Regions from separate parts of the Maribacter sp. 6B07 genome, predicted to be linked through region 1. Evidence: riboswitches for the same ligand, from Rfam matches in the RefSeq annotation. Region 1 holds a riboswitch; the other holds the start of a gene.

Region 1 (5,681 bases):
GAATATTAATTTTCTTACTGATGCCGAACACCTGACCGTGCATAACATTGACAGCCTTATGTAAATCCGATTTCTTCACCACCAAACTTACGTTCTTGCCAGATACCGTATTATTGAACAATAACGGTACAATCTGGTTTTTGATCAATGCATTGAACGGATTGTGAAAAGTGCTTAAATCTTGACCTACGATAGATATGATAGATACATCATCCATCACCGTAATCATATTTACATCTTTGGATTCAAAGTCATTGCTAAACTCATTTTCCAATGCCAGCTTTGCCCTTTTTGCCTTATCCTTTTTCACCACAAGACCTATTCCCCTTTCAGATGATCCTTGGGAAATAATGCTCACACTAATATTGCTAGATTGCAAGGCTTTAAAAATACGGGCATCCACCCCTACTTTCCCTAACAAGCCACGACCTTCTATATTGATCATGGCAACATCTTCTATAACCGAGAGCGACTTTATACCTTCTTTACTGGATTTAGCGCTTATTAAAGTACCTTCATTATCATCATTATAGGTATTTAAAATACGTAACGGAATGTTCTTCTCAATTAAGGGAATTATGGTTTTGGCATGTAAAATAGTAGCTCCAAAATTGGCAAGCTCATTTGCTTCTTCATAAGATAGGTTAGCCAGTCTTTTCGCCTCCGGCACATAATCAGGATTTGCAGTATAAATACCATCAACATGGGTATAATTCTGTAATTCTTCGGCATCTAAGAAATTAGCCAATAATGCGGCGGAATAGTTACTACCGTTCCTACCTAAAGTAGTTGTCTCGTTCTCCACTGTAGAAGCTATAAAACCTGTAACTACCGCTACCGTATCACTCGGAATTTCAGCAAATTTTAAAAGCACCAATTCTTTGGATTCATTTTCAAGCACCTTGGCGTCACCAAAGGTATCATCGGTCTTAATGACTTCACGAGTATCTACAAGTTTGGCATTGATCCCTTTACCGATCAATAGCTTGGTTACCAGTTTGGCAGAGATCAACTCGCCATACGCCAACACCTCATCTTTTATTTTGGCACTATAATCTCCCAACAAGGAAACTCCTTCATACAGCTTTGCCAAGCCCTTGAATTCCATAGATAGATTTACGTTGGAATAGGTATGTTTTTGATACTTCTCCAGCGCTTCAAAATCTGACCTATAATCTTTTCCCTTGGCTGCTTTCTCCAGCATATCCTCTAGCTGATCCGTAGCCTTTTCCCTGGCGGAAACCACCATGGCTACATTCTCATTGTTCTTGACCTTTTGTGTCACGATATCCAAAACACGCTCAAGTCCCTCGCCATTGCTCAAAGATTTACCTCCAAATTTTAAGATTTTGATTTTCTTGATATTACCGTTGGTATTGAAAATACCGGTCAGCAATTTTTCCATCTGATCAAACTCGATCAAAAAGGCATCATGCCCATGTAACGATTGTACTTCTCCATAGGTCACATTACTCTTTGCCTGCGCCAATTGCTTAAAGGTATCTTTGTTTTCTTGGGCAGTAAAGAACATATCCGAATCTACCCCGATAATATGAATATTGGTATCGCTATTTTGTAGCTTAACAAAATTCTCATCACCATCCCTAGTAACATCAATGGTCTTTAATAATTGATTCATCAACTTATACGCAGACAATTGAAAACGCTCTTGTAACTTATCGCCATGGTGCATTAACCAACTTTCTACATTAAAAACCTTAAGCTCCTCATTAGTACTTCGTTTAAACCGTTCTTTAAAGGAAGCCGGAGTCCTATAACATAACATGGCATGCATACGGGCATCATGCACAGGTTGTTTAGAATTCACTAAAAACTGTTCCTGTATTTGGCAATTGGCTATTAACCAATCGGTCGATTTCCAATCAGATGCCACAGGAATCAAATGTTCTGTCAGCGTTGGGTGCAATGCTGCCATTTCCCAAGCGATACCGCCACCCAAAGATCCACCGATCAATGCAAACAAACGCTCTACCTTTAACTGTTGTAGACCTAATAAAAATATTCTAGCTACATCACCGGCTACAAAATCCTTATAGTTCTCTATTACAAACTTGTCATGACCATTGCCCGGAATGTTGAATGCCAAAATAGTGTACTTGTTGGTATCTATACACTTCTCTTCCCCGATCAAGGCAGACCACCAACCATTTTCTCCGGTAACATTAGAATTGCCCGTTAATGCATGGTTCACCAAAATTATTGGCGCTGTATGAAGAGCTTTCCCAAATACCTGATACGATAATTGAATATCTTGAACACTACCGCTTAGGGCCTTGTATTTTTTAATCTGTAGTTGATGTAACATCTATTTCAAAATCAATTTGTGGCTGAGCTTCGACTGCGCTCAGCCACCTCATGTAAATAATATATTCTTGAACATTCAATGACTTCGGCTAGGCTCAGCCGCCACCAATATTCTTTTTTTCTTAAACCACCGATCACTTCGGCTACGCTCAGTGATCGGTGGTTTCAGCTTTTACCTTATCTAATTTAAAGACTGGCAAATGCCTGCTCTAAATCTGCTTTTAAATCTTCTATATCTTCAAGACCTACCGACAAACGAATTAAATCTTGCCCTACACCTGCACCTTCTTGCTGCTCTGCGGTTAATTGCTGGTGGGTAGTACTTGCCGGGTGAATGATCAATGATTTGGTGTCACCAATGTTGGCCAACAAAGAAAAGATCTTAGTGGCATCGGTAACCTTTTTAGCCGCTTCAAAACCGCCCTTGATACCAAAGGTAACCAATCCGCTTTGACCTTTTGGCAAGTATTCTTGTGCCAAGTCATAGTATTTATTGCTCTTTAATCCTGGGTAATTTACCCAAGCCACTTCTTCCCTTCCTTCTAACCAAGTAGCCAATTCCAATGCATTTGCACTGTGTTGCTTTATACGTACCGGCAAAGTCTCTAAACCTTGTATAATTTGAAAGGCGTTATACGGACTCAATGCCCCACCAAAATCACGTAAACCTTCCAATATCAATTTAAAGGTAAATGCTGCCGCACCTAATGCCTCGCTATATACCAAACCGTGGTAACCTGCAGATGGTTCCGTAAATTCAGGGAATTTTCCGTTGGTCCAATCAAACGTACCGGCATCTATAATTGCGCCACCTAAGGACGTTCCTTGACCGCCAATATATTTTGTCAATGAATGAATGACCAAGTTGGCACCGTGCTCAATGGGGTTTAACAATGAAGGAGTAGCTACCGTATTATCAACTATAAAAGGTACTCCCGCTGCTTTCGATTCTTTAGAAATCGCTTTCAGATCCAACACATCCAATTTCGGATTCCCTAAAGATTCCACAAAGAAAGCCCTTGTATTATCCTGTACCGCTTTTCCAAAATTTTCAGGATCAGATGCATCTACAAAGGTGGTCGTAATTCCGAATCTTGGTAGGGTAACATTCAATAAATTAAAGGTACCACCGTATAAACTGCTTGATGCTACAATATGATCGCCCGCTTTTAACAAGGTCAATAAACCTGTAGAAATGGCAGCAGTACCAGATGCAAAGACCACAGCACCAACACCACCTTCAACAGCAGCTAACCTGTCTTGTAAAATTTGATTGGTAGGATTGTTTAAACGTGTGTAAATAAACCCTAGTTCTTTAAGTGAAAATAAATTTGCCGCATGATCGGTATCATTAAATACATACGATGATGTTTGATAAATAGGCACTGCCCTTGTACCTCCATTTGTAGTGGTGTCGTGACCTGCGTGTAATGCGTTTGTTGCTAATTTGTGATTACTCATGATTTTGTTGTTTTTAAAAATTATTTTAATAATTAAAAAGCCCAACCTAAACACATAAAAATGTGAGTAAGTAAAATCAAAAAGTTATAAGAAAGTAATATCGAGAAAATCGATTACTGTTATCCTTCCCCTAAGGGTAGAATGTAGCACCTTCTTTGTATGGAACAAAGGGTTGCTAAGGTTTCAAAGGGTCTAATCCCTCCACCTTTCTTGATAACTATTCAATACGTTTGTGAACTTTGAACTACAAATATAAAGGCAGAAAAATTTAAAAACCTAGTATTTTATGAAAAATATATAATTCTTGGTCTTGTTGTTAGTTTTCTGAAGGCTTAAAAGCAATGGAACACTTGTTCAATTACAATATTCTCGATACACTCTTAACCTAAAGAAAAATTAGTTTAAGAGCACTCGAACTGACATTTTACTATAAACGAAAAACGAACAACGAGAAACGATCAACGATCAACGAAAAACTACTCAATCATCCCTGCGCTCTTATATTTATCTATATACATCTGATCTTGCTCCGGGGAGTCTTTATATTTTTTACGAAGTGCAATTAAATCTATCTTTAATTTTTTAACGGTATCTGCGTAGGCAGGGTCGTTGTAGACGTTATTCATTTCCTTTGGGTCCTTCAATCTATCATACAGCTCCCACTCATCAACATCATAGTAGAAATGCACCATTTTAAATTCCTTATTCACAATACCATAGTGACGCTTTACCATGTGTACAGATGGATATTCGTAATATTGATAATACACGGCATCTCTAGTCCATTTTTCTTTTTCGCCTTTCAACAGGGGAATTAAACTTTCGCCTTGCATATCACTTGGCGGCGTGATGCCTACAGCTTCTAACATGGTCTGTGCAAAGTCTAAATTCTGTACCATTTCATTTTCTACAGCTCCCGGTTCAACCACATTGGGCCAACGCACTAATAACGGAGTTTTGAACGATTCGTCATAAATAAATCGTTTATCAAACCAACCGTGCTCCCCTAAATAAAATCCTTGATCAGAGGTATAGATCACTATGGTGTTTTCCGCCAATCCGCTTTCATCCAAATAATCTAACAAGCGACCTACATTATCATCTACCGAAGAAATACTACCCAAATAATCTTGCATATAGCGCTGGTACTTCCATTTCATTTTCTCGGTATCGTTCATTTTTGGCCAATTGTTATAGAAAAAATCGTTGATGGAATCTAACACCGAATCATACAATGCTTTTTGCTCTGCCGTTGCACGGTTATACGGACCGTAAAAACTATTGGGAAATTCCTCCACTACCGGTAAAACCTTACCCTCCATTTTAGCCAAGGTTTCCGGTCTGATCTTACTATCATGACTGTACATCATGTGTGTCAACAAATTCATTTCTGCCGTCTTTGCCGCCGATCCTCTGTTGCTGTAATCATCAAATAACGTTTCTGGCTCTGGAAAGGTCTTTTTCGTGAACTCCTTAAACTTATCCGGTCTTGGCCACCACGGTCTGTGCGGTGCTTTGTGCAAGTACATCATCATAAAAGGTTCGTCATTGGACGCTTCTTCTTTCAACCAATCTAGTGATACATCTGTTATGATATCGGTAACATAGCCTTGCTTGGTTATGGTATCACCATTGGTGACTATAAAATCTGGATTAATATAGTGCCCTTGACCCGGCAAGATCATAAACTCATCTACCCCTTTTGGATTATTGCCAAAGTGAAGCTTACCGAACATCGCCGTTTTATAACCGTTCTTTTTAAAAATTTGAGGAAAGGTCACCTGTGTAGTATCGAACGGAAAATAATTATCCACTTTCCCATTGATATGTGTATGCTTGCCTGTTAATATGGTTGCACGAGAAGGCGCACAAATAGAGTTGGTAACGCTGGCATT
Region 2 (5,681 bases), on a different contig from region 1:
AGATTAGTTGATTTAGTAAAACGCGAAGCTTTAGATATTACTAAACTAAAGTATTTGGTTTTAGATGAGGCCGATGAAATGGTAACTGCATTAAAAGACGATTTAGACACCATTATTGCTGGCATACCTAAAGCTAGACGTACTTTTCTATTCACTGCAACCATGTCCGGTGCTATTAAACAAATGGTGCAAAATTATATGTCCAAACATGTGGTGCATATTGAAGCTGATATGTCTACCCTTGGTCATATAGGCATTGATCATAAATATGTAGTTGTGGAGCCCATTGAAAAACTAGATGTATTAACACATTTTTTGAATTCAAAAGAGGGACAAAGCGGAATCATATTTTGTAAGACCAAGGCCGCCGTAAACAAACTGGCAAAAAAATTGGCTATAAATAAATTTTCTTCGGGAGCGTTGCACGGTAGTCTATCTCAACCCATTAGAGATCGCATTATGGGGCAATTTAGAGAGGGATACATTAAAATTCTTGTGGCAACCGATTTAGCTGCCAGAGGTATAGATGTTAAAGAATTGGGTTACGTAGTAAATTATCATTTGCCAGACACCTACGATGCCTATGTGCATAGAAGTGGACGTACGGCCAGAGCAGGGGCAAAGGGACTTTCTTTGACCATTTTACAAAAAGAAGAGGTTGCAGAGGTTTTCGATTTTGAGAAAGAATTAGGTATTTCTTTTTCTAAATATCAAAAAGCGGACGCCAAAAGTATTGAAGAGAACAACACTTTATTATGGGCCAAGAAAATATTTAAAACAAAACCGAACCGAGAAATTTCAGATGAACTTAGAACGAAAGTTAAAACGGTATTTCATCATTTAACTAAAGATGAACTCGTTGAGAAAATTTTGGCACATTACCTAACTGAGAACAGCACTTCTGATAACCAATCTAAGTAAAAGTAGAAAATGAAAGTAATTTTAACATGTTTAGTATCAATTTTAGCTATGGTGGTTGTAATTGGTCAAACACCGGAGCAATTTTATTTTGAATGGACTGATTTACCTTTTACAAAGGAAGAATTAAACACTAGACGAGAAAACCTGATGACTGAATTAGCCCAATTAAATAAAAAGGGGCTAGTATTAATTCCCGCGAAAGACGGATTTTCATTTGGTGAAACATTTAGGCAAACTGATGATTTTTATTACTTTACCGGTTTAGAATTGCCAAATGCCATTTTAGTTTTTAACTTGAATAATCAAAAAGTTACTATCTATACACCTGAACAGGATATCAGGTTTGAAAACAGTTCTAGAAAAAATGATTTTCCCGGAAGACCTCTATTATATGACAATAGTATCATAAACAGAACAGGTATCCCACTCGCTTCCATAGAAGATTTTACCAATCTGTTGAATTTAGAAAACTCCAATAAATCTAAAATACTAATCAATAACGGTAGACCTGGCGAAGTAAAATTTGCACCCAATGACTACATTGCTACCTATTCTCCTGTTCAAGTTCTTTTAGAGGCAATCAAAAAGAAACATACAGATTTAAGTTTTGAAAATATCTACGAAGCAATTGCCAAAGTACGTATGATAAAATCTGAAAATGAAGTAGAAATCTTAAAACAGGCGGCAAATATAACAGTTAAAGGCATTAAAGAGGCGGCAAAAGCGATAAAACCAGGTATAGACGAACGTTATTTAGAAGGCGTTTTAGAAGGCGATTTCAAGAAAAATGGTTCACAAAGGCTAGCCTTTGGGTCCATCATAAAATCCGGACCAAATTCTCATTGGCCCTGGAGAATTTTAGCAACACATTATAATCGAAGAAACCGTATTATGCAAAATGGGGATCTTGTTATTTTTGATGTGGGGTGCGAATATGAACAATACGTAAGTGATATAGGAAGAACATTTCCGGTTTCTGGCAAATAAACAAAAGAGCAAAAAGAGATTCTGATGATGGAAACCAAAATTGCTGATGAAATTATTGAGTTTTTAAAACCAGGAATAACCTTTAAGGATGTGCAGAAATTCACCAATACCATTATTCCTGAACACTCAAAAAAATATATGCAAGTAGGTTTATTTTTTGGTCACCATTTAGGCCTATCAACAGGCGATCCAAACTTATCTAATGCTCCTTTAAAACCAGGCATGGTATTTACTGTAGAGCCGTGGTATTATAACCATGATAACAATATTTCAGTATTTACAGAAGATATGATATTAATCACGGAAGATGGTTGTGAAGTGTTAAGTTCGGACTTACCTAGAACACCTGAAGATTTAGAGAATTTGATGAAAAGTTAATCACTACATTTTATTATACCTTATTTAAATGCTATTGAGAATGTTTTTTAATATTCCTGTAGGCTGTTTACTTTTTAGATTTTAATCCTACAAACATAACAGTAGACACCAATAATAACAAAAGGTACCAAGTATTACTTACAAGGTCCAAATAAGTTATGCTACCCTTTGCAAAGCTCAAAATCATAAGGACTTGGGCTCCATAAGGCAATAACCCTTGAGTTATACAAGCAAAGACATCTAAGATAGATGCAGTCTGTTTGTTCTCTAAAGCATACTCATCATTAATAGATTTAGCAATGGGTCCAGATATAATTATGGAGACCGTATTGTTCGCAATAGCCATATTAATAGTTGATACCAATGTTGCAATGCCAAACTGTGCAGACTTCTTACTTTTTACAAAAGTTTTAATTTTTAGTAGTATAAACGCTATACCGCCATTGTACGTCACCAAAGCGGCCAAACCACCCGTTAATAATGATAAAAGAAATATCTCCGTCATATTGGTAAAGCCTGTATATGATATTCTTGTAAATTCCAACACCGTGAAATCACCATAAAAGACACCTAAGATTCCAGCCGAAATTGCGCCCAATACAAGCGTCACAAAAACGTTCACACCTATGACTGAAAGTATAATTACAATTAAATAAGGCAAAATTTTAAGAATGGAATAATGATACTCTTCCATTTCCATTCCTACGGTATTCATGGTTAGACCTTCATACATTAAAATAGCCATACTAATAATGGCAGCAGGTACGGCTATTTTGATATTCGCCTTGAATTTATCACTCATTTTTACATTCAGTGATTGTGTAGCGGCAATGGTGGTATCTGAAATTACCGAAAGATTATCACCGAACATGGAACCTCCCAACAAGGCACCGCATAAAATACCTAGCGAAAAATTACCGGTATCCGCAAAACCAATTACAATTGGAGCCAGCGCAACTATAGCGCCTACAGAGGTACCCGTAGAAATAGACAAAAATGCGGCAATTACAAACACACCTACATATATATAGTGTCCGCTGATAACATCCAGACCTAAATGAACAATAGCATCTACACTGCCCATAGCTTTGGTTGTCGCTGCAAATGCTCCTGCCAATAGGTATATAAGACACATGGTCAAAATTTTATCATTACCGCACCCTTCTAAAAGAATGGCAATTTTCTCCTTCATAGATTGCTTAAACATGAGAAATGCTACCAGTATACCAGCAATTACGGCAATAGGAGCGGGTAGGGCATAAAAATCATTTTGAAAAATGCCTACGCCTAGAAATATTGCAATGAATATTAAAAATGGAATAAGTGCCTTTGCATTGGCTGTTACAGCTTTTACTTGAGTCATATATGGTTATTTGTAGAATCACGTTTAGAGCTATAGCAAATACTAGAGGAAGGATTTAACGTTTTTTCCAAGGTATTGGCTTATCGCTTTTAGCACCTTGCTCGTTATTGCAGGTTGCTATCTCTATTTGAGATTCTTGATAATTTAAGGGCGCAAAATTAATAAACCATCAGTACATAAAATCAAAAATTATACTAATTATATCTTAATTTAAACCGTTTTGAACAATTGCAGAAAATGCCATTTTAAGATGACAAAAGGCTAAAAAATTTCACTTACACAATAGGGCCTTTTACTGAATTATACGCTCCATTCGCTGAGAAGCTTCATTTTCATTTAAACTTCGAACTACATTTAAAATCTAAACGGAGACTGGTATCTATACCTACTTAGATGCTTAAACCGTATAACAACCCTAAAAATTAAAATCGATGAGAAAAATGAATCTTAACTTAGGAACAACTGCATTATTCGTATGCCTGCTTTTCTTAACCTCTTGCAGTAATGATTCCGATGATGTTTCAATCACCGAAGAAGAAACAACAGATGATACTAGCGGCACCAATGAAGCAAGTAGTACTGTGGACAGTGACTCCTATATTTTAGCCGTTGCACCGGACAATGGGGTATATTTAATTGATCATGATGGCAATACCTTATTTGATTGGGATTTCAATGGTGACCAATTGGGTAATGATGCCATGCTTCAATCTGATGGTAGTTTGGTATCTACGATAAAAGCTGATAATCCACAGATAACCTTTGGTGGTTATGGTGGCGGATTTAGAAAAATAAACGCAGACCAATCCATTGAATGGGAAGTGGACTATTCTACTAGTACCTACATCTCACATCATGATGTTAATTATTTATCTAATGGAAATATCATATTTCCCGTATGGGAAGAAGTAAGTGCTGCAGATGCTGCAGAGATGGGATTTTCGGGTAATTTTAATATTTATCCTGAAGCTATTATTGAAATGAATCCATTAACCCAAGAAATAGTTTGGGAGTGGCATGCTACAGACCATATTGTTCAAGATTACGATGAAAGCAAATTAAACTTTGGTGTCGTTGCCGATGTCCCCAACCTTATTGACATCAATTATAATAATGATCAAACTGATGGTGACATTATGCATGTAAACGGTATAACCCTAGATGAAACGAACGACCTTTTATACATGACCGTTAACTTCTATAGCGAGGTTTGGGTTATTGATCATAGCACCTCAACAGAAGAGGCTGCCACCAATACCGGCGGAAACTATAATTTAGGTGGTGACCTGGTTTACCGTTTTGGAAACCCCCTTACTTATGACAATGTTGGTGAAGTGACCATGAACAGGGTACATTATCCTAATCTTTTTGATGATAATAAGATGTTGGTATTTGTAAATAATAAGTATGACAACCAATCTGCAGTAGCAGAATACCAATTGAGTCCGCCTTATGAACTGGTAGCCGGTCAAGATAATGAGCCTGAATTAATATGGGAATTCACAGATACCGATTTATATAGTAATGGTTTAGGCAGTGGGGTTAGAATGAGTAATGGCAACACCCTTATCTGCGAAGGCACAGGTGCTATTTGGGAAGTTAATAGCGACGGAGATGTGCTGTGGAGATTTACAAATTACAATAGACCGTGGCGTGCGTATGCATTTACAAAAGACGACGATGCAATAACCGCATTAGGTCTATAATTAAAGATAGTTTTTTTGATTGATTGATTGATGACGAAGGGCTCCAATAGCAATATTGGAGCTTTTCTATTTTTTAAATTCATCTACATGATGAAATATAAGCAACTAGCATTGTTCAAATATGTAACCGGTAAAGGTTCAGGCATTCGCTTTAAATCTTATGGCATACACTTAAAATTCCTCTTAAGTCTTTGTTTTATCAATAGGTTTACCATTCCAAAATTACTAAGATCAAAAAAATGAAAATATATACTACGCTATTATTGTTATTTGGTTGGGCAATTGGCCAAGCTCAAAATACAGAGGATAACATTACTTATCAAAGC

Evidence for each region. Region 1 has a riboswitch for S-adenosylmethionine ahead of CSC80_RS18720 (O-acetylhomoserine aminocarboxypropyltransferase/cysteine synthase family protein). Riboswitches for the same ligand answer to the same signal wherever they lie in the genome.
Region 2: another riboswitch for S-adenosylmethionine. It lies ahead of CSC80_RS15045 (Na+/H+ antiporter NhaC family protein); the one in region 1 lies ahead of CSC80_RS18720 (O-acetylhomoserine aminocarboxypropyltransferase/cysteine synthase family protein).

The regions. Positions count from the first base shown of each region.
Region 1 covers NZ_PDUT01000005.1:71,863-77,543, reverse strand. Annotated here, with positions in the region: gene thrA (bifunctional aspartate kinase/homoserine dehydrogenase I) at 1-2,326, opposite strand, end outside; gene CSC80_RS18720 (O-acetylhomoserine aminocarboxypropyltransferase/cysteine synthase family protein) at 2,512-3,786, opposite strand; SAM riboswitch class I at 3,903-4,006, opposite strand; gene CSC80_RS18715 (sulfatase) at 4,263-5,681, opposite strand, start outside.
Region 2 covers NZ_PDUT01000004.1:217,641-223,321, forward strand. Annotated here, with positions in the region: gene CSC80_RS15030 (DEAD/DEAH box helicase) at 1-921, shown strand, start outside; partial or broken gene CSC80_RS19715 (Xaa-Pro peptidase family protein) at 970-2,286, shown strand; gene CSC80_RS15045 (Na+/H+ antiporter NhaC family protein) at 2,354-3,649, opposite strand; SAM-I-IV-variant riboswitch at 3,701-3,797, opposite strand; gene CSC80_RS15050 (arylsulfotransferase family protein) at 4,090-5,355, shown strand; gene CSC80_RS19520 (hypothetical protein) at 5,595-5,681, shown strand, end outside.